DNA from 3 places in the Rudaea sp. genome. Region 3 is predicted to be linked to each of the others. Evidence: predicted binding sites of a transcription regulator. Region 3 holds the regulator's gene; each other region holds the start of a gene.

Region 1 (9,632 bases), on a different contig from region 3:
TTCGCTGATCGCCACCGCGACGACGCTGATCGCGCTGATCGCGTATCTGTACCACAGCAGGCATTTCCTGCGCATCACGCGCGAGGAGTTGCATCACCTGAAGATCGATCCGGCGATCCTCAAGTCGCTGGTTGTCAAAGGCCTGCCGATGGGCCTGCAGATGATCGTGATGTCGGCATCGATGGTCGCGATGATCTCGCTCGTCAACAGCTTCGGCGAGCACACGACCGCGGCCTATGGCGCCTGCTTCCAGATCTGGAACTACGTGCAGATGCCGTCGATGGCGGTCGGCATGGCCGCGTCGAGCATGGCCGCGCAGAACGTCGGCGCGAAGCTGTGGGACCGCGTCGATCGCATCGCGCTGACCGGCATCGGTTTCAATTTCCTGCTCACCGGCGGGCTGGCGTTGATCCTCTACCTGTTCAACCGCGGCGCGCTGAATCTGTTCCTGCCGAGCGACAGCGGCGCGCTGGACATCGCGCAGCACATCAACCACATCGTCGTCTGGTCGTTCGTACTGTTCGGCATTTCGTTCGTGCTCAGCGGCGTCGTGCGTTCGACCGGCGCGGTGATTCCGCCGCTGATCATTCTGTTCCTCGCACTGTGGGTCATGCGCATCCCGTTCGCCTACCTGCTCAGCCCGAGCTGGGGCGCGGACGCGATCTGGTGGAGTTTTCCGCTGGGTTCGGCCGCGTCGGTGACGCTGTCGACGCTGTACTACCGCTATGGCGGCTGGCGCAAGGCACGCATGCTGGCGCCTGCGCCTAGCGCTGGCAGCGCGGACAGTAGAACGTCGAACGCTGACCCAGCGTGACCACACGGATCGGCGTGTCGCAGACCTTGCACGGCTCGTCCGCGCGTCCGTAGACGAACAACTCCTGCTCGAAATAGCCCGGCGTGCCGTCGGGCGAGATGAAATCGCGCAGCGTCGTGCCGCCGCGAGCGATCGCATGGTCGAGGATGCGCTTCACTTCCTCGGCGAGCCGTTCGTAGCGCGCGAGCGACACCGAACCCGCCGCGCGGTGCGGATGGATGCCGGCGGCGAACAGCGCCTCGGCCGCATAGATGTTGCCGACGCCGACCACAATCTTCTGGTCCATGAGGAAGGTCTTCACCGGCGCCATTCGGCCGCGTGACTTCTTCCACAAATAGGCGCCGCCGAAGTCTTCGTCCAGCGGCTCGGGACCGAGGTCGGCGAGCAGTTCGTGGGTGACTCCGGGGGGCTGCCACAGCTGCGAGCCGAAGCGGCGCGGATCGGTGTAGCGCAGGATACGCCCGGAGTCGAGGTGCCAGTCCACGTGGTCGTGCGTGCCCGGCGCAGTCGTGCCCGCGAGCACGCGCAGCGAGCCGGACATGCCCAAATGCAGAAGTGCGCTGCCGGCTCCGGTGTGCACGAGCAGGTATTTCGCGCGCCGTTCGACTGCGTCGACGCGCTGGCCGGGCAGCTTGTCGCGCAGCGCCTTCGGAATCGGCCAGCGCAGCCGGGCCTGACGCACGACCACAGCCTCGATGCGGCGGCCGACGAGGTGCGGCGCAATGCCGCGGCGCGTGGTTTCGACTTCGGGCAGTTCGGGCATGGCCTCATTTTGCCAGTTCGACCGGAATACCTGTGCCGCCGGCCGCATTTTCTTCGATGATTTGCCGCGTCGCAGGGTCGAACAAGCCCATGAACCGCGGGGAATTTCACTGGCGTGGGCCCCGGGTGTCACGTATGATGACAAACTTGCCTCGGGGTGGGGTCTGAAGAGAAGCATATGTTTGATACTGTTCTGGATTTTCTCAACGGCGGCCTGCTGCATGCGGGCTGGCTGTTCAAGGTGGTCTACTTCCTCATCGTCACCCAGCTGACGATCTTCGCGGTGACCTTGTATCTGCATCGCAGCGCCTGCCATCGCGGCGTTGATTTCCATCCGGTCGTGGCGCATATCCTGCGCTTCTGGTCGTGGGTGTCGACCGGCATGGTCACGCGGGAGTGGGTCGCGGTGCATCGCAAGCACCACGCCAAGTGCGAGACCGTCGATGATCCGCACAGCCCGAAGTTCTTCGGCATCAACACGGTGCTGTGGCAGGGCGTCGATCTCTATCGCGTCGCCTCGCTCGACCAGGAGACGCTGGAGAAGTACGGCAAGGGCTGCCCGGACGACTGGATCGAGCGCCATCTCTATTCCGGCCACCCGTACTGGGGGCCGACGCTGACCTTCGTCGTCAACATCCTCCTGTTCGGCATCTGGGGCGTGGCGATTTCCGCGCTGCAGATGGTCTGGATTCCGTTCTGGGCCGCTGGCGTCGTCAACGGCATCGGCCATTGGTGGGGCTACCGCAACTTCGAGACCGCGGACATGGCGACGAACCTGTCGCCGTGGGGCGTGTGGATCGGCGGCGAGGAGCTGCACAACAACCATCACGCCTTCCCGAGCTCGGCCAAGTTCGCGCTGCGCAAGTTCGAGGTCGACATCGGCTGGGGCATCATCTGCGCGTTGCGCGCGGTCGGCCTCGCCAAGGTGCTGCGCGTGGCGCCGACACTCGACGTGCGCCCGAACGTGCCGTTGCCCGACACCGAAACGATCAAGGCGCTGGTCTCGCACAAGTTCGAGGTCATGAGTGACTACTTCCGCGGCGTGATCGCACCGACCCTGCGTGAAGACGCCGCGCAGGCAGGCGCCAACCTCAAGGCGATTCCGCGCGCGCTGCGCCGCGCGCTCGGCAACGGCGGGCGCTGGCTCGACGAGCATTCGCGACAGAAGATGCAGGCGCTGGTCGAGAACCGTCCGACCCTGCGCACGGTCTGCGATTTCCGCGCGCGCCTCGCCGTCGTGCTCGAACGCAATGCGGGCGGCGCCGAGGCGATGAGGGCGGCGCTGATCGACTGGTGCCGCGAGGCGGAAGCGTCGGGCATTGCCACGCTCGCCGCATTCGCGGCGCGCCTGCGCGGCTACGCTCTTGCTCCCGCGCGCGCCTGACGCATCGTTCTGAAAGGAATGAAAACACCCCGCCGCGTCGGGGTGTTTTTTTTTTGCGCGATCGACAGTTCGTTCGGTGCTTGTCCGATCAGTTGGCAACAGCATAAGAGCTTGGGTCACGAAGAACACGAAGAAAGGCTCCAGATGAACTTTTTGCTTCTTGTTCTTCGTGTTCTCCGTGGTTCAATCTGTCCTGATTCGCAACAATCCGCAGATGAAAAGACTGCCCGATCGGGGCGCTTTCGGTCCGAGTATCTACAACCCCGTCATTCCCGCGAAGGCGGGACAAGCGTGAAGCGCGCAGAAAAGCCGAAGGCTGGCTCCGAAGGGGCGAGCGAAACGAGCCATGCAGTGCCTTTTGCCTCCTCTCTCGCGAGCAGTCAAAGCCAAGTCACTGGATGACAGCCCTCCGGCTGTTGAAAGCCCCGCCAGGAGCACTCGGGAATGATAGGCCAAAGCCTTCCTTCGTCGAGATGTCGGCTGAGAATTGCCAACTGATCGTATAGGCGTGGCCGCTTCATCGGCCTGGCGCGAGAATCCGGCGCCGAGTTTCCGGGAATCAGCCAATGAAAAAGCCCCGCATCGCTGCGGGGCTTTTGTGTTGCTTCGGACCTGCGACGAGTTGAGCGTCCGCATCGGGCGCTCCGACGAGCTGAGTTGATCCACGAAGCGCGAGACGTTGGCGGCGACTACCGACGCACGTCCCGCGCGAGTGGATGACTCAGAAGTCGCCCATGCCGCCCATGCCGCCCATGCCGCCGCCCGGTGCGCCGTGGCTATGCGCTTCTTCCTTCTTCGGCGCTTCGGCGACCATGGCTTCCGTCGTGATGACCAGGCCGGCGATCGACGCGGCGTTCTGCAGCGCCGTGCGGGTCACCTTGGTCGGATCGAGAATGCCGAACTCGACCATGTCGCCGTACTCGCCGTTGGCGGCGTTGTAGCCGTAGTTGCCCTTGCCCGCGGCGACCTTGTTGAGGATAACCGAGGCTTCTTCACCGGCGTTGGTGACGATCTCGCGCAGCGGCGCTTCCATCGCGCGCTTGGCGATGATGATGCCGTGGTTCTGGTCTTCGTTGTCGCCCTTCAACTTCTTGATCGCATCGAGCGCACGCACCAGGGCGACGCCGCCGCCCGGGACCACGCCTTCCTCGACCGCCGCACGCGTCGCGTGCAGGGCGTCTTCGACGCGCGCCTTCTTTTCCTTCATTTCGACTTCGGTCGCGGCGCCGACCTTGATCACCGCCACGCCGCCGGCCAGCTTGGCCACGCGCTCCTGCAGCTTCTCGCGGTCGTAGTCGGACGAGGTCTCTTCGATCTGCGCCTTGATCTGCGCGATGCGCGATTCGATCGCCTTGGCGTCGCCCGCGCCGTCGATGATCGTCGTGTTCTCCTTCGAGGAGACGATCTTCTTCGCGCGGCCGAGATCCTTGAGCGTCGCCTTCTCGAGCGACAGGCCGACTTCTTCGGAGATGACCTGGCCGCCGGTGAGGATGGCCATGTCTTCGAGCATCGCCTTGCGGCGGTCGCCGAAGCCCGGCGCCTTCACGGCTGCGACCTTGACGATGCCGCGGATCGTGTTGACGACCAGGGTCGCCAGCGCTTCGCCTTCAACTTCTTCGGCGACGATCAAGAGCGGCTTGCCGGCCTTGGCCACGCCTTCGAGCACGGGCAGAAGTTCACGCACGTTCGAGATCTTCTTGTCGTGCAGGAGGATGTACGGATCTTCCAGCTCGACCTGCTGCGACTGCTGGTTGTTGATGAAGTACGGCGAGAGGTAGCCACGATCGAACTGCATGCCTTCGACGACGTCGAGCTCGTTCTCCAGACCCGAGCCTTCTTCCACCGTGATCACGCCTTCCTTGCCGACCTTGTTCATCGCTTCGGCAATGATGTCGCCGATGTGCGTGTCGCCGTTGGCCGAGATCGTGCCGACCTGGGCGATCGACTTGTTGTCGGCCGAGGGCTTGGACAGGTTCTTCAGCTCGGCGACGGCGCCGATCACGGCCTTGTCGATGCCGCGCTTCAGATCCATCGGGTTCATGCCCGCGGCGACGGCCTTGAGGCCTTCGCGGATCAGCGCCTGCGCGAGCACGGTCGCGGTGGTGGTGCCGTCACCGGCGACGTCGGAGGTCTTGGAAGCGACTTCCTTGACCATCTGCGCGCCCATGTTCTCGAACTTGTCGGCCAGTTCGATCTCCTTGGCGACGGACACGCCGTCCTTGGTGATCGTCGGCGCGCCGAAGCTCTTGTCGAGCACGACATTGCGACCCTTCGGGCCGAGCGTGGCCTTGACCGCATTGGCCAGGGTGTTCACGCCGCGCAGGATGCGCGCGCGCGCGTCTTCACCGAAACGGATTTCTTTAGCTGCCATTGTCTTGATTCCTCGATTACGTATGCTTTTGATCGTCATTCCCGCGAAGGCGGGAATCCGGTTCTTGCGTTCTTGAATGCTGGATCGGAGAACTGGATTCCGGGCTCCGCCTGCGGTGGCCCCGGAATGACGGCTCTGGATTTGGTAGGGCTGATCAGCCTTCGATCACCGCAACGAGGTCTTCCTCGCGCATGACCAGCAGCTCTTCACCGTCGACCTTCACTTCGGTGCCCGAATACTTGCCGAACAGCACCTTGTCGCCGGCCTTGACCGCGAGTGGGCGCACCTTGCCGTCGTCGAGAATCTTGCCGGCGCCGACCGCGATAACCTCGCCCTTGATCGGCTTTTCGGTCGCGGTGTCGGGAATGACGATGCCACCGGCCGACTTGGTCTCGGCCTCCAGGCGCTTGATGATCACGCGATCATGCAATGGACGAAGCTTCATTAGCATATCCTCAACTGATTGAAAAACATGGAAATTTGTCCGGATTGTTAGCACTCCGGCATGCTGAGTGCCAAGTTTAGCGGCGAAGCAGCCCCGGTGTAAACGCCCCGCTGCGCGGAGGGATATGCGCTTGGGTGGACGGGTTTCAAGGGGGAAAAGACAAATTAGGCATAGCCTGGGCGAAGTCGATCGGCGAGGCTGCTTGTCCGACTTGAACGAATGAGGGTGGCGCTGGGCAAGAACACTCGTGTCTGTGGCTGTGCCACCTTCATCCGCCGCTTCGAGACACCTTTTCCCGGCAGCGCCTGAGCCTCGTGACGCGACCGAGCATTTTGTCGCATGTTTCGTGAATCATCGACGCGGTCAGGTCGGCGAGCGTGAGGTGACCCAACTTCTCGCGTCACATGCGCAGGTGCAGTTCGCGTTCGCGCTTGCCGCCGGGCTTCGGCTTGATCGAAATTAAATTTCGCGTTACGCGCGACTCGTTGGTATTGTTGGTGCCGCTTGTCCGAATCGAACGGACGACCTACCGCTTACAAGAGCCGGCAAACCAATTTTGCGCAACTTTTGCCAACACGTAACCGCTTGAAGCGTAGCGTTTTCTCATTGCATGATGTTGGCGGCAGTGGCTGCAAATTGTCCCAAGCTGTCCCAAGAGTGTCCCAAGGGCGGAGGCAGCTACTTCCGGCTAAAGTAGCTCGTCCGGCAACAGGTGAGCGAGGCTCGCTTGCCCTTGCTGACGCATGACGGGGTGACCATGATTTCACGCGAACAAGCTACGCAGATCGCAGAGGCGGAAGCGCTGGCCCATCAACTCGGCGAACGGGTCGATAGAGTCGTGCTGTTCGATGAGATAACTTGGCGTGAGCCGTGCCTTCCTTACTTCTTTTCGCCCGCTCCGGATTTGCCGCAGTGCTGGATCGCCTACATCGAACCATCCGGACGTCCTTCCATCAGGGCGAGCACCATCGTTGCAGTACACCGCGAAACCGGAGAAGTCGTCTATCGTGGAAGCGCTGGCGATGAAGGTTAATCAGCAGGGTGAAGGGTCGCTTAGCGGCATCAATGACGCGTGCTTGACGCGCTGCTATTTCAGCCAGCGCGCGGGCGCTTGAGCCGTGCATGACGTGATGCCCGTAAGGCCGTTTCGCCCCATCGAAAGACGTACTTCCTGATCGTTGATCAGCTCGATTTTGCGGCCCGTTTTCGAGGCGTGCTCCCAAGCTATCGATGTGAGAGCCTGCCGACATGCAACGGCCACTGCGTCGCTTTCCGGGATGAACTGGTAGCGTGAGTAGTAGATCGACGTGACAAATCCGTCTGGCCGATCCTCAAAGCCAACCTTGGTGTTCTTGTCATAGTAGTTCTGTGGTGCCACCGACTGTGTTACGGGAGTCGCGCAGCCCGCGATGAGCGCGGTAGCCAGCAGCAAAATGGTCTTGTTCATGGAAATCCCCTCTCAGCGGTCGATCCGTGTTCGTCTTGTCTGCGTTTCGAGGCGCATTTTGACCTTTAACGTTTCCGCTTTCGCCAGCAGCATCGCCACGTTCTGCGCCCGCACGTGGTTGCGGATTTTCGCCAGCGCCAAGCCCGATGTCAGGCCGGCCACGAGCCAGCGGCACAACGTCTGTGGTTGGGCGGGTATCTCGTGCATCGTTGACCGGCAGTGTAGCCGGTTTCGGCGGCCCGCCTATCCGGATGGAACCCGCTCCTAAATCGCTACGGTTTCGGGGGGAGCGTAAGGATTGCTGTAGGAACCGGTCGCCGGGTCGAATAGCGAACTCAAGTAGTCGTAACCGTTCCAGGTTCCGGTACTCCTGCCACTTGAAGCGTTTGCATCCAGCAGATACGAGTAGTCGGGGTCGTCGCCACCTCGATATGCCCTCGACGCCCCACCAAGCAGACTGCTTGCCAAGTCCAGATACGGATTGCGCCGGATGCCACCCTGTCTTATCTGCGCAAGGAAGTCATCACCCTTCGACTTGCGCGCGATCTGGCCCAAGTCCTGCGCGTAGCTGTCGATGTTCACGCGGTTGTTCGCGCGCTGCTGTCCGGGAGCATTGATGCTCGACAACAAATCCGATTGCTGATTACCGTAGCTCGTGATGCCCTGTGCGGCGTTCGCACCGGCCTGCTGGTAGGCATTCGAGACTGCCCCCGAAGCTTGGGATACCTTCTGCGCCTGCGCGGCTTTCGCCTGCAACACGTTCTGGTTCGCCAGCAACCCCGCCGACTTCTCCTTCTGGTCGGTCTGCTGCGACTGCTGCTGGATCATCTGGCCCGTGCGCGCATCGGCCTTGCGCTGATTCTCAGACTGCTGGCGAATCTGGGAAGCCAGCGCGTTGTCCTGCCGCTTCGCGGTCTGCTGCGTGTTGTAGTAGCTGGCCCGGCGCCGACGGCCGCCATCGCCAATGGAACCCAAACCGATTCGGTGCCCATTTCACATTCTCCTTTTGTTCGATGATTCGGTATCGAGCCGATCAATCAAGGGTTGAGCGTCTGCACGAGCTTGTGTCTCTCTTCGGGCGGAATATCGATCGTCGGCGATTCGTGGACGTATCGACCTTTGTCCTGCTCGGGGCGTATCCATCGCGTCAAAGCGCCATCCGGCGCTTGCTCCCAATGCCCCTGCGGCCCCCATTCGATCGAAATGATTAGGGCCGACGATGAACTGGCGCGGTGTTCCAACGCTGCAATTCGATCAACGAGATTTTTCACTTGTCGTCTCCAACGCCGCGACGCGGCGTAATAGTTCGTCCACTTCCGCGACGCGCGAGACGTTGCCGATCGCGCTTACCAATTGAGCGCCGAGGTCGGCAGGCAAGCGACCATCGGCGACCGCAGCAAGTACCGCCTTCGCCTTGTCCGTCAGTTCCGCCGCTGCATCGAGTTCGGGAAGCTCTACCGGCTCGGCGCAGGCGCGATAGACCGGCAACGCTCGCTCAAGCAACGTGCGCGCAGCTTGCACGTCGCCGTCGAGCGCGGCTTTCTGCAAACGCGTGATGATCTTCTCGACATCGATCAGCCTCCGCAGCTTCGTGACTGCGGTAGGCGTACCAGGCGGCTTTCCGGCAGGGTTGCCAGACTCGCCGGGCTTCCATCGACCTTTGATTTTCTTGCCTGTCACGTCTTGCTCCTACGTTGCAAAAATCAGTTCAGCTTCGCCCCGTGGGCGCTGAGCGAGTCTGTCGCTCGGTGGCCGATCGTTCGGATGCGCTGGCCGCGGGAAATCAAACCCAAACCAGTGCAGATAGTCCCAGCCGCAGAATTCGACAACTGGCCATCCGCCCTCGACGGGGACGCCATAAACCCACTCTTTCGATGTCCACACTGGGCCGCAGCACAAGCGTCGCGCCGGGTGGATTTCGTCGAAAGAAATCAATCCGGCCTCACGTACTGCGATGATGAGATAGAGCGCGCATGTCTTGTCGAAGCGATCCGGTGTCATGGATAGGAGATCGTTCCATGTCTCTTGCGTGAGAAGCGACAACGTCTTTTCAAACGCTTTTTGCTCGCCTCTCGCGACAAAGAAGTCCTCCATCTGCGAGAGCACTTCGTCTGCGGTTCGCGTCGTCATGCGGCACCTCGCGGGCGAAATTTCTCGCATTCGTGCTCGGCGCACGGCCACGGCCGCTGCGGTTCGCATCCGATGCTGCAGCGCCCCATGCCTTGCGCTGGATTCAGCACGTCGCGGACGAAGTGCTCGCATCCGCCGCATGTCACCGCGGGCCGCGACATTGCCGAGCGGTTCCCAACATGACACCACGCACAACCGGCACACACCGGCCAGCCGCGCACTGTTGGCAGAACATCGGCAACGTCAGGGTGAATCCAGACCGGCCCGCAGTGGGCACAC
Region 2 (9,632 bases), on a different contig from region 3:
TGCTGCTGGCCAGCGGCGCGACCCATGCGTATTTCGGCCACGACGACTGGGCGCCGTTCGCGCCGGGCCTGAAGACGCTGGACGACGCGCTGCTGCTGCGCCGGCGCCTGCTGCTCGCGTTCGAGCACGCCGAGGCGGAAACCGATTCCGCTCGGCGCGAGGCGTGGTTGAGTTTTGCGATCGTCGGTGGTGGTCCGACCGGGGTCGAGCTTGCCGGCACGCTGGCCGAAATCGCGCGGCACACGCTCAAACGCGAATTCCGCCGCATCGACCCGGCCTCGGCGCGCGTGCGTCTGATCGAGGCGGGGCCGCGCATCCTGTCGAGCTTTCCCGCCGCGCTTTCGGCCAGGGCGCAGAAGCAGTTGGAGCGACTCGGTGTCGAGGTGGTCACCGGCGCCGCGGTCGAGGCGATCGACGCGCAGGGCTATCGCTCGGGCGGCGCGTTCGTGCCGGCGCGCACCGTGGTCTGGGCCGCGGGTGTCGCCGCCTCGCCGTTGGCACGTTCACTCGGCGTCGAGCTCGACCGCGCCGGGCGCGTGCGCGTGTTGCCGGATCTGAGCGTGCCGGGCCACCCGGAGATTTTCGTCGCGGGCGATCTCGCCAGCGTCGTGCAGGATGGCAAGCCCGTGCCCGGCGTCGCGCCGGCGGCCAAGCAGATGGGCAATTACGTGGCGCGGGTGGTGCGCAATCGCCTGGCCGCGTGCCCGGCGCCGCCGCCGTTCCGCTATCGCGACCACGGCAACCTCGCCACGATCGGGCGCATGGCGGCGATCGTCGACGTGCATGGATGGAAATTGTCCGGCTTGTTCGCGTGGTGGTTCTGGCTCGCCGCGCATGTGTTCTTTCTGATCGGCTTCCGCAACCGCCTTTCCGTGTTGATCAACTGGGCCGTGGCGTATTGGAGCTACCAGCGTGCGGCGCGCATCATCATCGGCCATAAAGCGGCATCCGGCGACAACGAGTCGGTGGACGCGGGCTGAGCATCGCCGAACGCGTAAAAACAAACGGCCCGGTTGCCCGGGCCGCGATTGCCTGAAACGTTGGAAAAATCCCGGCTTCTATCGAGAACTGCGACCAGGGTGGTCGCTTTTTGGTTCTTGCGCTCAGGGATGAGCGCAGAAAAACTATGCGAACAGCGCACGCATTTTCTTCATCGCATTGACCTCGATCTGGCGGATGCGCTCGGCCGAAACCTTGTACTCGTCGGCAAGCTCCTGCAGTGTCGCCTTGTTGTCGTCCTTGAGCCAGCGGCGCTGGATGATGTCGCGCGAGCGCGCATCGAGCCTGGCCATGCCGCTCTTCAGCGTGTCGAGGTCGGACTCCTCCTGGCTCTCGCTTTCGAGCGCCTGGTACGGGTCGGCGTGGTCGTCGACGAGGTAGGCGACCGGCGCGGGCTTGGCGTCTTCGTCGGTATCGGCAGGTGCGTCGAAGGCCATGTCGTGGCCGGACAGGCGCGCCTCCATCTCGAGCACGTCGGCGGTCGACACGCCGAGATCCTTGGCTACGGCCTGCACCTCGGCGTTGTTCATCCAGCCCAGGCGCTTCTTCGACTTGCGCAGGTTGAAGAACAGCTTGCGCTGCGCCTTGGTCGTGGCGACCTTGACGATGCGCCAGTTGCGCAGGATGAACTCGTGCATCTCGGCGCGGATCCAGTGCACGGCGAACGAGACCAGACGCACGCCCATGTCGGGATCGAAGCGCTTGACCGCCTTCATCAGGCCGATGTTGCCTTCCTGGATCAGGTCGCCGATCTGCAGGCCGTAGCCGGAATAGCCGCGCGCGACGTGGACGACGAAGCGCAGGTGCGCCATGACGAGCTTCTTCGCCGCGTCGAGATCGTCGCTGGCGCGGTAGTTCTTGGCCAGGGATTGCTCTTCCTCGACCGTCAGCACCGGGAAGCGATGCACGGCGGTGATGTACGAATCCAGGCTGCCGAGCGCGTTCGGGATCGGCAGGTTGTTCGCAACCAAAGCTGTAGCGGTGGACATTCTGGTCTCCTCAAGGTGCCCAGTCTAGCACTCGGGGTATGAGAGTGCTAACGAGGGCAGAAAGTTCCGTGACTGATCGGTAACATTCTTTTCTTGGACCGCATGGTACATGAATGGAAGCGGCGGCACGTTAAATAACGTTCATCCGGGGTTTCCACAGGCGGAACAAGGAGTTGTGCCAGTGGATCGGCCTTTCCGAGCCGTCGCACCGCGCGCATCAACCCACAACGACCGGAACGGCGGCAACCTTCGCCGCGGCTTCAACGTTTGCCGCCGAGGCAGGAAAGCCCTCTGGTTTCGTATATACAATCATCATTCATATTTGGTATAAATGTATCGCGAGCTCCCACCCGTTCGCTCATCACGATCATGTTCATGCCCGCCGGGAAAACCGAATTCATGTCGCTGGGGCCGTTGGGATTCGGTGCGGCGCCGATCGGCAACCTGTATGCCGAGGTCGGCGACGACGCGGCCCACGCGGCGCTCGACGCGGCATGGCGCAGCAGCATCCGCTACTTCGACACGGCGCCGTTTTACGGTCATGGCCTTTCCGAGCGCCGCCTCGGCGACGCCTTCGCGTCCTGGCCGCGCGCCGAGTTCGCAGTGTCGACCAAGGTCGGACGCGTGATCGAATCCGACGCTTCCCGCGCGGCGAAGATCAACGACGGCTTCGCCGTATCGGGCAGTCGCGCGGTATTCGACTACAGCCGAGCGGGCGTGCGGCGTTCGTTCGAGGCCAGCTTGCGGCGCCTGCGTCTGGAGCACGTCGACATTCTCCTGCTGCACGATGTCGGCCGGCAAACCCACGGCGAGCGCCATGCCGAAATGCTCGCGCAGGCGCTCGACGCGGCGTTGCCGGAAATGGCGCGACTGCGCGAGGAGGGCCTCGTCCGCACGATCGGCATCGGCGTCAACGAGCAGGATGTCTGCCTGGAAATCCTGCCGCGTTTCGATCTCGACTGCATCCTGCTCGCCGGGCGCTACACGCTGCTCGAGCAACGGGCGGCGCGCGAGCTCTTGGGCGAGGCGCAGCGGCGCGGGGTGAAGATCATTGCCGCCGGGCCGTACAACTCGGGCCTGCTCGGCGACGCGCGCGGCCCCGGCGCGACCTACAACTACGCACCGGTCGAAGCGCCGACTCTGGCGCGCGCGCGCGCGATCTATGCGATCTGCGCCGAGGCGGGTGTGGATACGGGCGCGGCCGCATTGCAGTTCCCGCTCGCCCATCCGGCCGTGGCCACGGTGGTCGCCGGCCTGCGCTCGGCGGCGGAAGTGGAAAGCGCGGCGCAACGGCGCGACACGTCGATTCCGCCTGCGCTCTGGCGCCAGCTGCAACATGCGGGTCTGCTTGCCTCCGATGCGGCGGTGCCGTCGCCATGATCGTCATCGATGCCCACCAGCATTTCTGGCGCCTGGCGCGCGGCGGCTATGCCTGGCTCACGCCCGATATCGGCGTGCTGTACCGCGACTTCGAGCCGGCCGATCTCGCGCCGCTGCTGGCGCGGAACGACGTCACCGCGAGCGTGGTCGTGCAGGCCGCGGCGAACGAAGCGGAAACGCATTTCCTTTTCGAGCTGGCGCGCGAGCACGCCTTCATCAAAGGCGTCGTCGGCTGGACCGAATTCGACGCGCCCGATGTGGCGCGGCGCATCGCCGCGCTGGTCGCGGCCGGCGCGGGCAAGCTCAAGGGACTGCGGCCGATGATCCAGGACATTGCCGATGGCGGCTGGGTGGCACGGCCGCGACTCGACGCCGCATTCGCGGCGATGATCGATCACGGCCTCGTGTTCGATGCACTGGTCAAGCCACGCCATTTCGGCGCACTGCTATCGCGCCTGCAGCGACAGCCGCAATTGCGCTGCGTGATCGATCACGCCGGCAAGCCCGACATTGCCCACGACGGCTTCGACGCCTGGGCGCGATCGCTGGAACGTCTTGCACGCGAAACCGGTGCTTGCTGCAAGCTGTCCGGTCTGCTGACCGAGGCCGCATCGGGCGCGACGGCGGCGGATCTCGCGCCGTACGTCGAACACGTCTTCGCCTGCTTCGGCGCGGAGCGCGTGCTCTGGGGCAGCGACTGGCCGGTGCTCGATCTCGCCTCGGACTATGGCGCGTGGTTCGCCATGGCGCGGAACCTTGTGGCGAGCTGCGCGACGGGATTCGAAACGCAAATATTCGGCGCGAATGCCGTGTCGCTGTACCGACTCGATTTCTAAGTTTCCACTTATATACTTTTGAGGTTGCAAGATGAGCGCTAGATTGAAGGGCAAACACTGCCTGATCACCGCGGCGGGCGCGGGCATCGGACGCGCGAGCGCGCTGGCCTGCGCACGCGAGGGCGCGAGCGTGCTCGCAACCGATATCGATCGTGCGGCGCTCGATGCGCTCTCCGGCGAACATCCGGCAATCCGTGCGGCGGTGCTCGACGTGACCGATCCGACGCAAATCACCGGGCTGATCGCGGCAAATTCCGATATCGACGTGCTGTTCAACTGCGCCGGCTATGTGGCCGCGGGCAGCATCCTCGACTGCGACGATGCGGCATGGAGGCGCTCGTTCGCGATCAACGTCGATGCGATGTTCCACGTCTGCAAGGCCGTGCTGCCGGGCATGCTCGAACGCGGTCGCGGCAGCATCATCAACATGGCCTCGGTCGCATCGTCCATCAAAGGCGTGGCCAACCGCTTCGCCTACGGTGCGACCAAGGCGGCGGTGATCGGCTTGACCAAGGCGATCGCTGCCGACTACGTCGCGCGCGGCGTGCGTTGCAACGCGATCTGCCCCGGCACGGTGAAGACGCCGTCGCTCGCGCAACGGGTGAAAGCGATGGGCGGCGACGAAGCCGCGGTCTGGAAAAGCTTCACCGACCGCCAACCGATGGGCCGCCTCGGCGAGGCCGACGAGATCGCCGCGCTCGTCGTCTATCTCGCCGCCGATGAATCCTCGTTCACCACGGGCACCACGCACGTCATCGACGGCGGCTGGGCCAACTAGGGAGGATCACGATGAAACTGTTTCGATACGGAGAACCCGGGCGCGAGAAGCCCGGCCTGCTCGATGCGAACGGCGCGCTGCGCGACTTGTCCGCCGTCGTCGACGATATCGCAGGCGGCGTTTTGACAACCGCGGGGCTGAAGAAACTGCGCGCGCTCGATCCGACGTCGCTGCCGATCGTGTCCGGCAGTCCGCGCTACGGTGCCGCGGTCGGCCGCGTCGGCAAGATGGTCTGCGTCGGCCTCAACTACTCCGACCACGCCGCCGAGACCAACGCGAAAGTGCCGGAAATGCCGATCCTGTTCATGAAGGCGACGACGGCGATCGTCGGCCCGAACGACGAGGTGATGATTCCGCGCGACTCGGTCAAGACCGACTGGGAGGTCGAACTCGGTGTCGTCATAGGCGACGTCGCGCGCGACGTGTCGCCCGAGCGGGCACTCGAGCATGTCGCCGGCTACCTCGTCGTCAACGACATCTCCGAGCGCGAGTTCCAGCTCGAGCATTGCGGGCAGTGGGTCAAGGGCAAGGGCTGCGACACGTTCGGACCGATCGGCCCCTACCTCGTCACGCGCGACGAAGTACCCGATGCGCAGAACCTGTCGATGTGGCTGACGGTGAACGGCCACCGCTACCAGAACGGCAGCACGCGCACGATGGTGTTCGACGTGCCGACGCTGGTCAGCCATATCAGCCGCTATATGACGCTGATGCCGGGCGACGTGATCTCGACAGGCACGCCGCCCGGCGTCGGCCTCGGCCAGAAACCGCCCGTGTACCTGAAGCCCGGCGACGTGATGGAACTGGAGATCGAAGGCCTTGGCAGGCAGCGCCAGAACGTGGTCGCGTATCGGCGCGTGGCGGAGGAGTAGGGCGTGGCCAGAATCATCGGACTGGAAGCGCTCGACGTGCGCTTCCCGACCTCGCGCCGGCTCGACGGATCGGATGCGATGAACCCCGATCCGGACTATTCCGCCGCGTACGTCGTGTTGCGCACCGATGCCGACGACGGGTTCGCCGGCCATGGCCTCGTCTTCACGATCGGCCGCGGCAACGATGTGCAGACCGCGGCGATCCATGCGCTCTCCCACCTCGTCGTCGGCCGTGATGTGGACGAGATCGTCGCCGACTTGGGTGCGTTCGCGCGCAGCCTCAGCGCGGATTCGCAACTGCGCTGGCTCGGCCCCGAGAAGGGTGTGATCCACATGGCGATCGGCGGCGTGATCAATGCGGCCTGGGATCTCGCCGCGCGCCGCGCCGGCAAGCCGCTGTGGCGCTTCATCGCCGAAATGTCGTCCGAACAGATCGTCGCGCAGATCGATTTCCGCTATCTCACCGATGCACTGACGCCAGAGGAAGCGTTCGGCATCCTCAAGCGCGCCGAAAGCGGCAAGGCGGCGCGCATCGCGGAATTGATCGAGAAGGGCTATCCCGCCTACACGACTTCGCCGGGCTGGCTCGGCTACAGCGACGAGAAACTCGAGCGCCTGGCGAAGCAGGCCGTCGCCGACGGCTTCCGCACGATCAAGCTCAAGGTTGGTGCGAACGTCGAGGACGACGTGCGCCGCTGCCGCCTTGCGCGCGCGACGGTCGGCCGCGACATCGCCATCGCGATCGATGCGAACCAGCGCTGGGACGTTGGTCCCGCGATAGCCTGGCTGCGCCGCCTGGTCGAATTCGACATCGCCTGGATCGAGGAGCCGACGAGCCCCGACGACGTGCTCGGCCACGCGGCGATCCGCAAGGGCGTGGCGCCGATGCCGGTATCGACAGGCGAGCACACGCACAATCGCGTGATGTTCAAGCAGTTGCTGCAGGCGCAGGCCGTCGACCTGATCCAGATCGACGCAGCGCGCGTCGGCGGTGTCAACGAGAATCTCGCGATCCTGATGCTCGCGGCGAAGTTCGGTGTGCGCGTGTTTCCGCACGCGGGCGGTGTCGGCCTGTGCGAGCTCGTGCAGCATCTGGCGATGGCCGACTTCGTCGCGATCAGCGGACGCATGGAGGATCGCGCAATCGAATTCGTCGATCACCTGCACGAACACTTCGTCGATCCCGTGCGCATCCGCTGCGGGCGCTATCTCGCGCCATCGGCGCCGGGCATGTCGGCACAGATGAAAGAGACTTCGATACGCGAACATCGGTTTCCAGGCGGCGCTGTCTGGTCACAATGAATTGCTGCGCTGGCGTATCCAACCCAACGAATGATGATCCGAGGGAGAGTGAAGCCGTGAAGATGACAATCCGGTTCGTCCATCGCGCGATCCTCGCATCGCTGATCGCCATGTCCAGCGTCGCACAGGCGCAAGACTTGAAGCAGACCGCCGTGCCTGGCCACAACACCGAAACGTCGGAACAGCGTGCCGCCCGCATGGCCTGGTGGCGCGACGCACGCTTCGGCATGTTCATCCACTGGGGTCTGTACGCGGTGCCGGCTGGCGAGTGGAACGGGCGCAAGGACCTGGCCGAATGGTTCATGGACCAGACCGGCATCGCGCGTGCGGACTACGAAAGGTTCGCGGCGCAGTTCAACCCGACGAAGTACGACCCGGAGGAATGGGTACGCATCGCCAAGGATGCGGGCATGAAGTACATCGTGATCACGTCCAAGCATCACGAAGGCTTCGCGATGTGGGACACGAAGGGCACCGACTACAACATCGCCAAGCGCACGCCGTATGCCAAGGGCGTGCTCAAGCCGCTGGCCGATGCCGCGCGCCGCGCCGGCCTGCATTTCGGTACGTACTACTCGATCATGGACTGGCACGATCCCTCGCAGTCGCCCGCGCAGCCGGGAAAGCACTACAACCCGACGAAGATGGATCTGGCGAGAAAGCGCGCCTACATCGAGGAGATGAAGACCGAGCTGGCCGAACTGATCCGCGAAACGCACACCGAGGTGCTCTGGTTCGACGGCGAATGGATGGACTGGTGGACGAACGAGGACGGCCGCGAGCTGTACGCGTATCTGCGCGGACTCGATCCGAACCTGATCATCAACAACCGCGTCGGCAACTCACGCGCCGGCAGCCTCGCCGGCATGGACAAGGGCGAGGGCGTCGGCGATTTTGGCACGCCCGAGCAGAACATCCCGGCGCGCGGCTTCGGCCCCGGCGTGTACTGGGAAACCTGCATGACCCTGAACGATCATTGGGGCTACAACAAGTACGACGACCACTGGAAATCGCCCGCAGTCATCGTGCGCAACCTCGTCGACATCGCCAGCAAGGGTGGCAACTACCTGCTCAACGTCGGACCCGATGCGACCGGCACCATCCCTGCGCCGGCAGTGGCAATCCTCGGCGACGTCGGTAGTTGGCTCAAGGTCAACGGCGAGTCGATCTACGGCACCGGGCCGACGCCGTTCGCGGGCGATCGCGGCAGCTATTCGAAGACTGAAAAGAGCGGCGACGGCAAGCCGAAGTGGATTCCCAGGTGGGACTGGCGTGCGACGAGCAAAAAGGGAAAAGTATACGTGCACCTGTTCGAGTGGCCGGGCAAGACATTCCGCGTGGACGCGGGCGACGTTCATGCAAAATCCGCATATCTGCTTGCCGACCCGAGCCATGCGCCGCTGCAGCTCGCACAGAACGGCAAGACGCTGGAAGTGCAGCTGCCCGACAAGCCGCTCGATCCGGTCGACACGGTGCTGGTCATCGAAACCCGCGACTGACCGGGAGAGACGTACATGACGACAGGCGTGAAGCGTCGGCCGATACCGCGTTGCGCGGGGCTGCTCTGCGTTGTCGCGATGGCGGCGTGCTCCACGATGCGGGACGAGTCGCGCGCGCCAGCCGTTGCGGGCGGGAATCCGCTCGCGAACGATGGCTACCGCGAATTCATCGTCGATGGCGAAATCTCCGCCGGCAGATATGAAACGATCGCCGACGCGTTGCGCGCCGCAGCCGACGTGCGACGCAAGACGCCGTCGACGCCGATCCGCATCCGCATCGCGCCCGGAGACTACTATCTCGATGCGCCTCTGCTGATCGGCGCCGAGCTGTCGGGCACGGCGCGGGCGCCGACGGAGATCGTTGCCTTCGATCCCGCGAAACCGCCGCACCTGCGTGCGGGCCGGCTGCTTGACGTGCACTGGAATCCCCGGCACGACGGCATCTGGCAGGCGCAGGTGCACGGTGCTGCGTTCGACCAGCTCTGGCTCAACGGCAAGGCGCAGGTGCGCGCGCGCTATCCGAACTACGATGCGAATGCGGGGGTGCTCGACGGCTACGCCGCCGATGCGTTGGCGCCGGAGCGCATCGCGCGCTGGCAGGACCCCGCGGGCGCGATCGTGCAGGCGCTGCACGAAAATCGCTGGGGCGGCATGCAGGTTCCGATTCTCGGCAAGAATGCGGACGGCACATTGAAGTTCGGCACCGCGGTCGGCAACAACCGACCTTCGCCGCCGCACGCGACCTATCGCTATGTCGAGAACGTGCTCGAAGAGCTCGACGCACCCGGCGAATGGTTCCACGACGCGCGCACGTCGACGCTGTACTTCATGCCGCCGCCGGGCGTCAGCCTGGACGCCGCCCACATCGACGTTGCCGGCGCCGCGCGCATCTTCGATCTTCAAGGCACGGCGCAAGCGCCATTGCATCATCTGCGCATTGCTGGGCTGGTGTTGCAGCATGCCGGCACATCATTCCT
Region 3 (9,632 bases):
GCCGCCGCCGCGCTTTTTCTTGTCTTCGTCCGAACGCTTTTCGTCGGGGTACTGGCGCTTGTACTTGGTCGCGAGGCGGATCAGCTCGACCGGATCTTCGGAGAAGTAGTCGCCATCGATCTTGCTCAGGCTGTCGCCATCGAAGTAGAGGACGAGATCCTTGGTCTCCATGCGGCCGTTGCCGCGGCGGAACGTGGAGACGTAGTCCCAGCGACTCTGCTGGAACGGATTGACCACCGACGGGCTGCCCATGGTCAACATCACCTGGCGCTTGCTCATGCCGGGCTTGAGCGACTCGACCTGGGTCTTGCTGAACAGGTTGCCCTGCTGGATGTCGAGCTGGTAGACCGGATTGCAGGCGCTCACGCCCAACACGATGGCAGCCAGCGCGAACGCGCGCGGCCATTTGAAAAGGATTCGATTCGTGCTGGCCTGGGTCATCTGCATGCTGGTCGGTGCGGAAACGCTGCGATGATACACTAGCCCTCGGCTCCAGCGGGCGCGCGCACTGCGTCCGGCATTCAGGTGGTACTCATATGGAAACTCAAGATCTGCGCAAGGCGGGGCTCAAGGTCACGCATCCGCGCATGCGCATCCTCGAAATTCTCGAAGCCTCGGACGGCAAACATCTGACCGCCGAAGACATCTATCGCCAGTTGCTCGAGCACGACGACGAGATCGGCTTGGCCACGGTCTATCGTGTGCTCACCCAGTTCGAGGCAGCCGGTCTCGTCGCCAAGCACAATTTCGAGGGCGGCCAGGCGGTGTACGAGATCGAGCGCGGCAAGCATCACGACCACATGGTCGACCTCGACAGCGGCCGCGTGATCGAGTTCGTCAGCGAGGAGATCGAGCGTCTGCAGCGCGAGATCGCCGAAAAGCACGGCTACGTGATCGAGGAGCACTCGCTGGTGCTGTACGTGCGGGCGAAGAAAAAGAAGTGAGCTGAATGGCGGTGGGAGATGAGCGGAGACGACTCACCGCTCGCTGCCCGCCGCTCGCAGCATCTGTGCTGCATGGGCCAGCGTTTCGCGCGTGATCTCGACGCCGCCTAGCATGCGCGCGACTTCATCGCGGCGCGCCTTTTCGTCGAGCGGGTCGATGCGCGTATGCGTACTCGCGCCGTCGCTGGACTTGGCCACGCGCAGGTGATGATGGCCTTGCGCGGCCACCTGGGGCAGGTGGGTGACGCACAGCACCTGGCGATGCGCGCCGAGCCGGCGCAGTTTCTGGCCGACCACTTCGGCGACTGCACCGCCGATGCCGGAGTCGACTTCGTCGAACACCATCGTCGCGATCGCATCCGCGCTGGCGTTGTCGGCGCCGAGCGCGGCGACTTCGATGGCGAGGCTGATGCGCGAGAGTTCGCCACCCGAGGCGACGCGCCGCAGTGCGCGCGCCGGCTGCCCCGGGTTGGCGCTGACCAGGAATTCGACGCGCTCCAGGCCTTGTCCGTCGGGCGTGGCCTTCGCCAGGGGCTCGATTGCGACAGCGAAGCACCCGCCGCTCATGCCCAGTTCGTCCATCAGCTGACTGACGCTCGTTCCCAGGGTCTGCGCGGCGGCGGCGCGTGCCGCAGACAGCTGCGCCGCGACAGCGCGGTATTCGCGTTCGACCTCGTGGCGTTCACGCTCGAGCCGGGCCAGCGTCGCGCCCGCGCCCTGCAGCGTTTCCAGCTCCCCGCGCAGCGTCTGCGCATGAGCCTTCAGCTCGGCGACGGGCAGGCGGTGCTTGCGGCCGAGTTCGTGCAGTTTCGTGATTTGTGCCTCGGTCTCGGCGAGTTTTTCGGGGTCGAGGTCGAGCGCGTCGCGGTAGCGCGCGAGCGCGCCGTTCGCCTCTTCGAGCTGCAGGCTCGCCGTGCCGAGCAGATCGCCGGTGGTGGCGAGTTCGGCATCGGACTGGGCAAGACGCGTGATTTCGCTGTGCGCGCGGTGGGCCAGGCGCAACAGGCTGAACTCGCCGTCGCCGTCGAGCAACTCGGCGAGCGCGCTCGTGCCCTGGATGAGGTGGCCGGCGTTGGCCAGGCGCTTGTGGCGTTCGTCCAGGGCGTCGAGTTCCGCGGGCTGCAGCGCGTGGCGGTCGAGTTCGTCGACCTGGTGCGCGAGCAGCGCGATGCGTTCGGAATGGTCGTGCTCGCCGTGCAGCTCGCGCATGCGAGCGTCGATCTCGCGCCAACGCGCGGCCAATGCGGCAACCGGCTGCAGCAGGGTGGCGTGATCGCCGAATGCGTCGAGCAGGGCGAGCTGGCTGGCCTTGTCGAGCAAGGCCTGGTGCTCGTGCTGGCCGTGGATTTCTATCAGCCGTTGCGCCAACGCCTGCATTTGCGCGAGCGTCGCCGGGCGGCCGTTGATCCAGGCGCGCGAGGCGCCTTCGGCGCGGATCACGCGGCGCAACTGGCAGCCGTCGGCGTCGTCGAATTCCTCGTCCACGAGCCATTGCCGGGCCGTGGGCGCATCGGCGAGGTCGAAATCGGCAATCAGCTCGGCGCGCTCGCAGCCTGCGCGCACGACGCCGGCGTCCGCGCGTTGGCCTGCCAGAAGCAACAAACAATCGACCATCAGCGACTTGCCCGCACCGGTTTCGCCGGTGACCACGGTCAGGCCGCGTTCGAAGCCGATTTCGGCCTCGCCGACTATGGCGAAATCCTTGACGAACAGCGTTTGCAGCATGGCAGGCGTGGCGACGTTTGGCGCGCGCACGCTAACACGCGAAGTCGATACAGCCAAGACCGCATGACCGCTTGAACCCGGCGCGGGAAAATCCATGTTGACCCTGGCGGTTTCCGTTGCTAGCGTCGGCACATCGCAACAGAAACGAGCCTATGTCTGCTCATTCCGGACATCGCCCGCCGGGCCATCACCTCGATTCGCGTGCACGTCAGTTGCTGCGCGCGCTGATCGCGCAATACATCGCCGATGGCCAACCGGTGGGTTCGCGCACGTTGGCGAAGCATTCGGGGCTGGATGTGAGCCCGGCGACGATCCGCAACGTGATGGCCGATCTCGAGGAACTCGGCCTGCTCGCCGCCCCGCACACCTCGGCCGGGCGCGTACCGACCGCGCAGGGCTATCGCATGTTCGTCGATAGCCTGCTCGAGCTGAAGCCGCTCGACGCGCCGCAGATCGATGCGTTGCGCCGCGAACTGCCCACTCAGGCGCCGACCCAGGATCTGCTCAACGGCGTGTCCTCGCTGCTCTCCGAGGTCACCCATTTCGTCGGCGTCGTCACCGTGCCCAAGCGCGAGGAATTCCCGTTCCGGCATATCGATTTCGTCGCGATCGGCGGCAACCGCGTGCTCGTCATCCTCGTCTTCGCCGACAACGAGGTACAGAACCGGGTGATCACGACCCAGCACGTCTATTCCGCCGCGGAACTCGAACAGGTTTCCAATTTCCTCAACGCCAATTACGCCGGCCTGCGCATGAGCGAGATCCGCGAGCGGCTCAAGCGCGAGATGCGCGAGACCAGCGCACGCCTGCATCAGCTCATGGTGGCCGCGGCAGATGTCACCCAGCAAGGGTTTCCCGATCAGGCCAACGCCGACATGTTGATCAAGGGCCAGATCAATCTGATGGGGGCGCAGGCGGCGGCCGACATGGATAGCCTGCGCGAACTGTTCGAGGCGTTTCAGCGCAAGCGCGACTTGCTCAATCTGCTCGAAAACTGCTCGCGCGCCGAGGGCGTGCGCCTGTTCATCGGCGAGGAGTCCGGGTTCAATCCGCTTGGTGCCTACAGCCTGGTGACTGCGCCGTACGGCGTCGACGGCCGCGTGCTCGGCGTGCTCGGCGTCATCGGGCCGACGCGCATGGCCTATCAGCGCGTGATCCCGGTCGTGCAGGCCACCGCGCAGATTCTGTCGGGGGCTCTGGCCGCGGCCTCTTGAACCGCGCGCGCATGCCCTCATAACCGGGTCGGGATAAAATGGATGGCTTGGGCAAGCGACTTCGGTCGCGGGCCCGTCATTGCCCGGATACCCGCGACGGGCTTCCGGGGGATCGACACGACCCTTCGAACTGTGGAGCGCTTGTGAGCAACGAGAACACCGACGCCGGGCAACCGGAAAACATCGCAGCGGATGGCGCCGCCGACTCCGCCTCGGGTGGCGACGAGCTGAACAAACTCGTCAACGAGTACGAATCCAAGCTCGGCGAAATGCGCGAACTGTTGTTGCGCGAACGCGCCGAGATCGAAAACCAGCGCAGACGCCTGCAACGCGACCTGGAGCAGGCGCGCAAGTTCGCCAACGAGCGCGTGCTCGGCGACCTGTTGCCCGTGTGCGACAGTCTCGAGCGCGGCGTGGCCGTGCAGACGGCCGATGCGGGCAGCCTGCGCGAGGGCATGGAGCTGACCCTGAAGGCGTTGCTCAAGGTGGCGGAAAGCAATGGTCTGAAGGCGATCGACCCGGTCGGCCAGCCGTTCAATCCCGAGCAGCACCAGGCGGTCAGCCTGGTCGAGGCACCCGGCGCCGCGCCGGATACCGTGGTCGCCGTGATCCAGAAGGGCTACGTATTGAACGAACGCCTGCTGCGGCCCGCACTCGTGACCGTCGCGAAGGTGCCCGGCGCTTGAATTGAAACAACGAATCCCTAACTACGTTGGCATCCGCGGCCGTCGTGCTGCACTGATATTTTCTGGAGATTGAAACATGGGCAAAATCATCGGTATCGACCTGGGTACGACCAACTCGTGCGTGGCCGTCATGGAAGGCACGACGGCGCGCGTGATCGAGAACTCCGAAGGCGACCGCACCACGCCGTCGATCGTCGCGTTCAAGGACAACGAGGTCCTCGTCGGCGCGACCGCGAAGCGCCAGGCGGTCACCAACCCGAAGAACACGTTCTACGCGGTGAAGCGCCTGATCGGCCGCAAGTTCACCGACGCCGAAGTGCAGAAGGACATCGGCCTGGTGCCGTACAAGATCAGCGCGCACGACAACGGCGACGCGTGGCTTGCAACCGCCGACAACAAGAATCTTTCGCCGCAGGAAATCTCGGCGAAGATCCTCATGAAGATGAAGAAGACGGCCGAGGACTACCTCGGCGAGAGCGTCACCGAGGCCGTCATCACCGTGCCTGCGTACTTCAACGATTCGCAGCGCCAGGCGACCAAGGACGCCGGCCGCATCGCCGGCCTCGACGTCAAGCGCATCATCAACGAGCCGACCGCGGCCGCGCTGGCCTACGGCATCGACAAGCAGGGCGGCGACCGCAAGGTCGCGGTCTACGACCTCGGCGGCGGCACGTTCGACGTCTCGATCATCGAGATCGCGAACGTCGATGGCGAGAAGCAGTTTGAAGTGCTGGCGACCAACGGCGACACGTTCCTCGGCGGCGAAGACTTCGACAAGCGCCTGATCGACTACCTCGTCGAGGAATTCAAGAAAGAGTCGGGCGTCGACCTGAAGAACGACTCGCTCGCGCTGCAGCGCCTCAAGGACGCGGCCGAGCGCGCGAAGATCGAGCTGTCGAGCGCGCACCAGACCGAAGTGAACCTGCCGTACATCACGGCGGATGCGTCCGGGCCGAAGCACCTCAACATCAAGCTGACGCGTGCCAAGCTCGAAGCGCTGGTCGCCGACCTGATCGAAAAGACGATCGCGCCATGCCGCACCGCGATCAACGATGCGAGCCTCAAGGTGTCGGACATCAGCGAAGTCATCCTCGTCGGTGGCCAGACGCGCATGCCCAAGGTGCAGGAAGCGGTGAAAACCTTCTTCGGCAAGGAGCCGCGCAAGGACGTCAACCCGGATGAAGCCGTCGCCGTGGGCGCGGCGATCCAGGGCGGCGTGCTCGGCGGTTCGGTCAAGGACGTGTTGCTGCTCGACGTCACCCCGCTGTCACTCGGCATCGAGACGCTCGGCGGCGTGATGACCAAACTGATCGAGAAGAACACCACGATTCCGACCAAGGCCGCACAAACGTTCTCGACCGCCGAGGACAACCAGACCGCGGTCACCGTGCACGTGCTGCAGGGCGAGCGCGAGCGCGCGAGCGCGAACAAGTCGCTGGCCAAGTTCGATCTGGCCGGCATCGAGGCTGCGCCGCGCGGCATGCCGCAGGTCGAGGTGTCGTTCGACATCGACGCGAACGGCATCCTGCATGTCTCGGCCAAGGACAAGAAGACCGGCAAGGAACAGCGCATCGAGATCAAGGCCGGCTCGGGCTTGAGCGAGGATGAGATCCAGCGCATGGTGCGCGATGCCGAGGCGAACAAGGAAGACGACAAGAAGTTCCACGAGCTTGTCGCTGCGCGCAACAAGGCCGACCAGCTCGTCCATGCCACGCGCGCGGCGATCAAGGAACACGGCGGCAAGGTCGACGGCGGCCAGATCGGGGCGATCGAAACGGCGCTGGCCGATCTGGAGAAAGTGATGAAGGGCGAGGACAAGGACGCCATCGAAGCCAAGTGCACGGCGCTGGAGCAGGCCGCACAGTCGCTGGCGGCGGCCGCGGCTTCGGCGGGTCAGGGCGGTCCGTCCGGGGATGCCGGCGCACAGGGCGGTTCCGCTCCGCAGGACGATGTCGTCGACGCCGAGTTCACCGAGGTCAAGGACAAGAAATAGTTATCCGGTCGGCGCTTCTTGCGCTGTCGGATAACTGCCCGCGTTCGAGCGGCGCTTCGCGCAGCTCGAACGCGGGCTTTGTTTGTTGGAAGCGGCAGGGCAGACTCTGCGGCTGTTGCCATCGGGGATGAAAATGGAAAAGAACAGGCTGGAAGCGTTCACCGACGGCGTGATCGCCGTGATCATCACGATCATGGTGCTCGAATTGAAGCCGCCGCACGAGGCGACGTTGGCGGCGCTGCTCGGCAACTGGCCAGTATTCGTGAGCTACGTGCTCAGCTTCGTCTACGTCGGCATCTACTGGAACAACCATCATCACCTGATGCACGCTGTCGAAAAGGTCAACGGCAAGGTGATGTGGGCGAATCTGTTCCTGCTGTTCTGGCTGTCCCTGTTTCCGTTCACCACGGCATGGCTCAACGAGGCGCATGGCGAAGGGGCCATGCATGAATTTCCGGCAGCCATGCCCGCGGCGTTGTACGGTTTCGTGCTGTTGATGGCTGCCGTGGCATGGGTTCCGCTGAGCCGCGCGTTGATCGCCTGCAACGGCGGCGCAAACAGCACGCTGGCTCGTGCGCTCGGCGGCGAAGCCGGCGACTGGAAGGCGAAGGTTTCGCCCGTTCTGTACGTCGGCGGCATTGTATTGGCGCTTTTCGCTCACATAGTCCCATCGACGACGGCGGCATTCTGGATGCCCAGGGTGTCCTGCCTGCTGTATGCCGTCGTCGCCGCGCTCTGGCTGATCCCGGACCGGCGCATCGAAAAGCATATTTCCGGAAATCCATGAGCAAGCGTTGCTACTACGAGGTCCTGTCCGTCGAACGCACGGCCAGCGACGGTGAATTGAAGACGGCGTTCCGCCGCCTGGCGATGAAATACCATCCGGACCGCAATCCGGGTGACAAGGCCTGCGAGGCGCATTTCAAGGAAGCCAAGGAAGCCTACGAGGTCCTCAGTGACGCGCCGAAGCGCGCCATGTACGACCGCCACGGCCACGCCGCGTTCGAGCAGGGCATGGGCGGCGGCGGTGGTTTCCATGCCGATGTCGGCGACATCTTCGGCGATATTTTTTCCGATATCTTCGGCGGCGGTCGCGGCGGCCGCCCGCGGCGTGGTTCCGACCTGCGCTACCTGCTCGACATCGATCTCGAAGAAGCCGTGTTCGGCGTCGACAAGGCCATCGACGTGCCGACGCTCGGCGCCTGCGACAAATGCGATGGCTCGGGCTCGGCCGACGGCAAGCTCTCCAGTTGCGCCACCTGCCAGGGCCATGGCCGCGTGCGCATGCAGAATGGCATCTTCTCGATCCAGCAGGCTTGCCCGCATTGCGGCGGCAGCGGGCAGTCGATCGCGAATCCGTGCAAGACCTGCCGCGGTGAAGGCCGTGTGCGCCGCGAGAAGCGTCTGGAAGTGAAGATTCCGGCCGGGGTCGACACTGGCGACCGCATCCGCCTTTCGGGCGAGGGCGAAGCCGGCCCGGCCGGTGCGCCGGCGGGCGATCTCTACGTCGAAGTGCAGGTGCGTGAGCACGCGATCTTCCAACGCCAGCAGGACGATCTCTACTGCGAGGTGCCGATCCGCTTCTCGCAGGCCGCGCTTGGCGCCGAGCTCGAGGTGCCCACGCTGGGCGGCGAGGCGTCGATCAAGATTCCTGCCGAAACCCAGACCGGCAAGCTGTTCAAGCTGCGCGGCAAGGGCGTGCGCAACGTGCGCAGCGGCCATGTCGGCGACCTGCTTTGTCGCGTGGTAGTCGAAACTCCGGTCAAGCTCAGCAAGCAGCAGCGCGAACTGCTGCAGCAGTTCGAGGACAGCTTCGGCGACGATGCGGCTGCGCACACGCCGCGCGCCTCCTCGTGGCTGGACAGCGTAAAGCAGTTCTGGGATCGCGTGACGACCTGATTCGCGCCCCTTCTCCGCACGGGAGCAGGAAGGCTAAGATGGCGGCATGAGCAAACCCGTCGACATTGTCGTCTACGGTGCCGCCGGCCGCATGGGTCAGGCGGTGATCCGTGGCGTGCTCGAATCGAAGCGGGCGCGTCTGTCTGCGGCGCTGGTGCGGCCGCGCTCGGGGCTGGCCGACGAACCGCTCGACCGCGTATTCGGCGCGCTGCCGCGCGATGTCGATTTCGCCACTTCGCTCGACCCCGACGTGGCTTGTGACGTGCTCGTCGATTTCAGCGGTCCGGTTGCGTTCGATGCGGCGCTGGCGCTGGCGCTGCAGCGTCGCGCCGCGTTCGTCAGCGGCACGACGAATCTGCGCGAGGAGCAGCACTCCGCGCTTGCCGGAGCGGCAGAGGTGATCCCGGTGCTTTGGGCGTCGAACTTCAGCCTCGGCGTCGCCATGCTTGCGCGTATGGCGCGTCGCGTGGCCGAGGCGTTGCCGGGCTGGGATTGCGAAATCGTCGAACTGCACCACAACCGCAAGCAGGACGCGCCATCGGGTACCGCGCTGACGCTCGGCGCGGCCGTCGCCGAGGGCCGCGGAATCGCGCTGGCCGAACATGCGCGCTACGAGCGCCGTGGGCAGGTCGGTGCGCGCGCCCCGGGGGAGATCGGCTTCGCCGCGTTGCGCGCCGGCGACGTGGCCGGTGAGCACACGGTTTTTTTCGTCGGCGAAGGCGAGCGTATCGAATTGGTCCATCGCGCCACCGATCGCGACATTTTCGCACGCGGCGCGCTGGCGGCGGCGATCTGGCTGGCCGGGCGAGATCCGGGCAGCTACAGTTTCGATCAGGTGCTGGCGCCGAAAGACGCGTTGTAGGATCGCAGCGCGCCGGCGTTCAATCCTTGTGCGCCGCGTTCTTGTCGCGGCTGGCGCCGAATTTCCTGTCCAGTGAGCCGAACAGCTTCTTGAACAGGCGCGAGAACTTGCCGCGCTGGGTCTTGCGCAGCTTCTCGTCCTCGCTGGTCAGCCAGGCCACCTGGATCACGCGACGCTCGCCTTCGTGCGGCAGATGGCCGTGGAACGAATTTTCCGCGCGCCGGAACACGACGAAATTTCCGTACAGCGGTTTGATCTCGGGCGCAACGAGATCGTCGATGTCGTCGACGCGGTTGAGGAAGCGCAGGC

Evidence for each region. Region 3 encodes HrcA, which represses chaperone genes, less so after heat shock. Its sites were predicted from a motif close to TTNGCACTCNNNNNNNNNGAGTGCNAA; they were not measured.
Region 1: the regulator HrcA is predicted to act here: its motif matches at 5,824-5,850, upstream of groES (co-chaperone GroES).
Region 2: the regulator HrcA is predicted to act here: its motif matches at 2,013-2,039, upstream of rpoH (RNA polymerase sigma factor RpoH).

The regions. Positions count from the first base shown of each region.
Region 1 covers NZ_DBNHDN010000040.1:18,739-28,370, reverse strand. The annotation lists gene AC16HO_RS13715 (MATE family efflux transporter) at 1-814, shown strand, start outside; gene mutM (bifunctional DNA-formamidopyrimidine glycosylase/DNA-(apurinic or apyrimidinic site) lyase) at 765-1,577, opposite strand; gene AC16HO_RS13705 (DesA family fatty acid desaturase) at 1,755-2,960, shown strand; gene AC16HO_RS13700 (hypothetical protein) at 2,979-3,362, shown strand; gene groL (chaperonin GroEL) at 3,682-5,331, opposite strand; gene groES (co-chaperone GroES) at 5,486-5,776, opposite strand; gene AC16HO_RS13685 (hypothetical protein) at 6,534-6,809, shown strand; gene AC16HO_RS13680 (hypothetical protein) at 6,864-7,223, opposite strand; gene AC16HO_RS13675 (hypothetical protein) at 7,236-7,385, opposite strand; gene AC16HO_RS13670 (hypothetical protein) at 7,488-8,198, opposite strand; gene AC16HO_RS13665 (hypothetical protein) at 8,261-8,494, opposite strand; gene AC16HO_RS13660 (DUF5681 domain-containing protein) at 8,478-8,903, opposite strand; gene AC16HO_RS13655 (hypothetical protein) at 8,913-9,353, opposite strand; gene AC16HO_RS13650 (TubC N-terminal docking domain-related protein) at 9,350-9,632, opposite strand, start outside.
Region 2 covers NZ_DBNHDN010000034.1:47,117-56,748, reverse strand. The annotation lists gene AC16HO_RS11885 (NAD(P)/FAD-dependent oxidoreductase) at 1-980, shown strand, start outside; gene rpoH (RNA polymerase sigma factor RpoH) at 1,125-1,988, opposite strand; gene AC16HO_RS11875 (aldo/keto reductase) at 2,358-3,368, shown strand; gene AC16HO_RS11870 (amidohydrolase family protein) at 3,365-4,204, shown strand; gene AC16HO_RS11865 (SDR family oxidoreductase) at 4,236-4,982, shown strand; gene AC16HO_RS11860 (fumarylacetoacetate hydrolase family protein) at 4,994-5,854, shown strand; gene AC16HO_RS11855 (L-fuconate dehydratase) at 5,858-7,156, shown strand; gene AC16HO_RS11850 (alpha-L-fucosidase) at 7,219-8,655, shown strand; gene AC16HO_RS11845 (right-handed parallel beta-helix repeat-containing protein) at 8,671-9,632, shown strand, end outside.
Region 3 covers NZ_DBNHDN010000045.1:39,477-49,108, reverse strand. The annotation lists gene AC16HO_RS15890 (outer membrane protein assembly factor BamE) at 1-480, opposite strand, end outside; gene fur (ferric iron uptake transcriptional regulator) at 537-944, shown strand; gene recN (DNA repair protein RecN) at 978-2,669, opposite strand; gene hrcA (heat-inducible transcriptional repressor HrcA) at 2,822-3,883, shown strand; gene grpE (nucleotide exchange factor GrpE) at 4,027-4,569, shown strand; gene dnaK (molecular chaperone DnaK) at 4,646-6,562, shown strand; gene AC16HO_RS15860 (TMEM175 family protein) at 6,696-7,349, shown strand; gene dnaJ (molecular chaperone DnaJ) at 7,346-8,461, shown strand; gene dapB (4-hydroxy-tetrahydrodipicolinate reductase) at 8,508-9,323, shown strand; gene AC16HO_RS15845 (2OG-Fe(II) oxygenase family protein) at 9,343-9,632, opposite strand, start outside.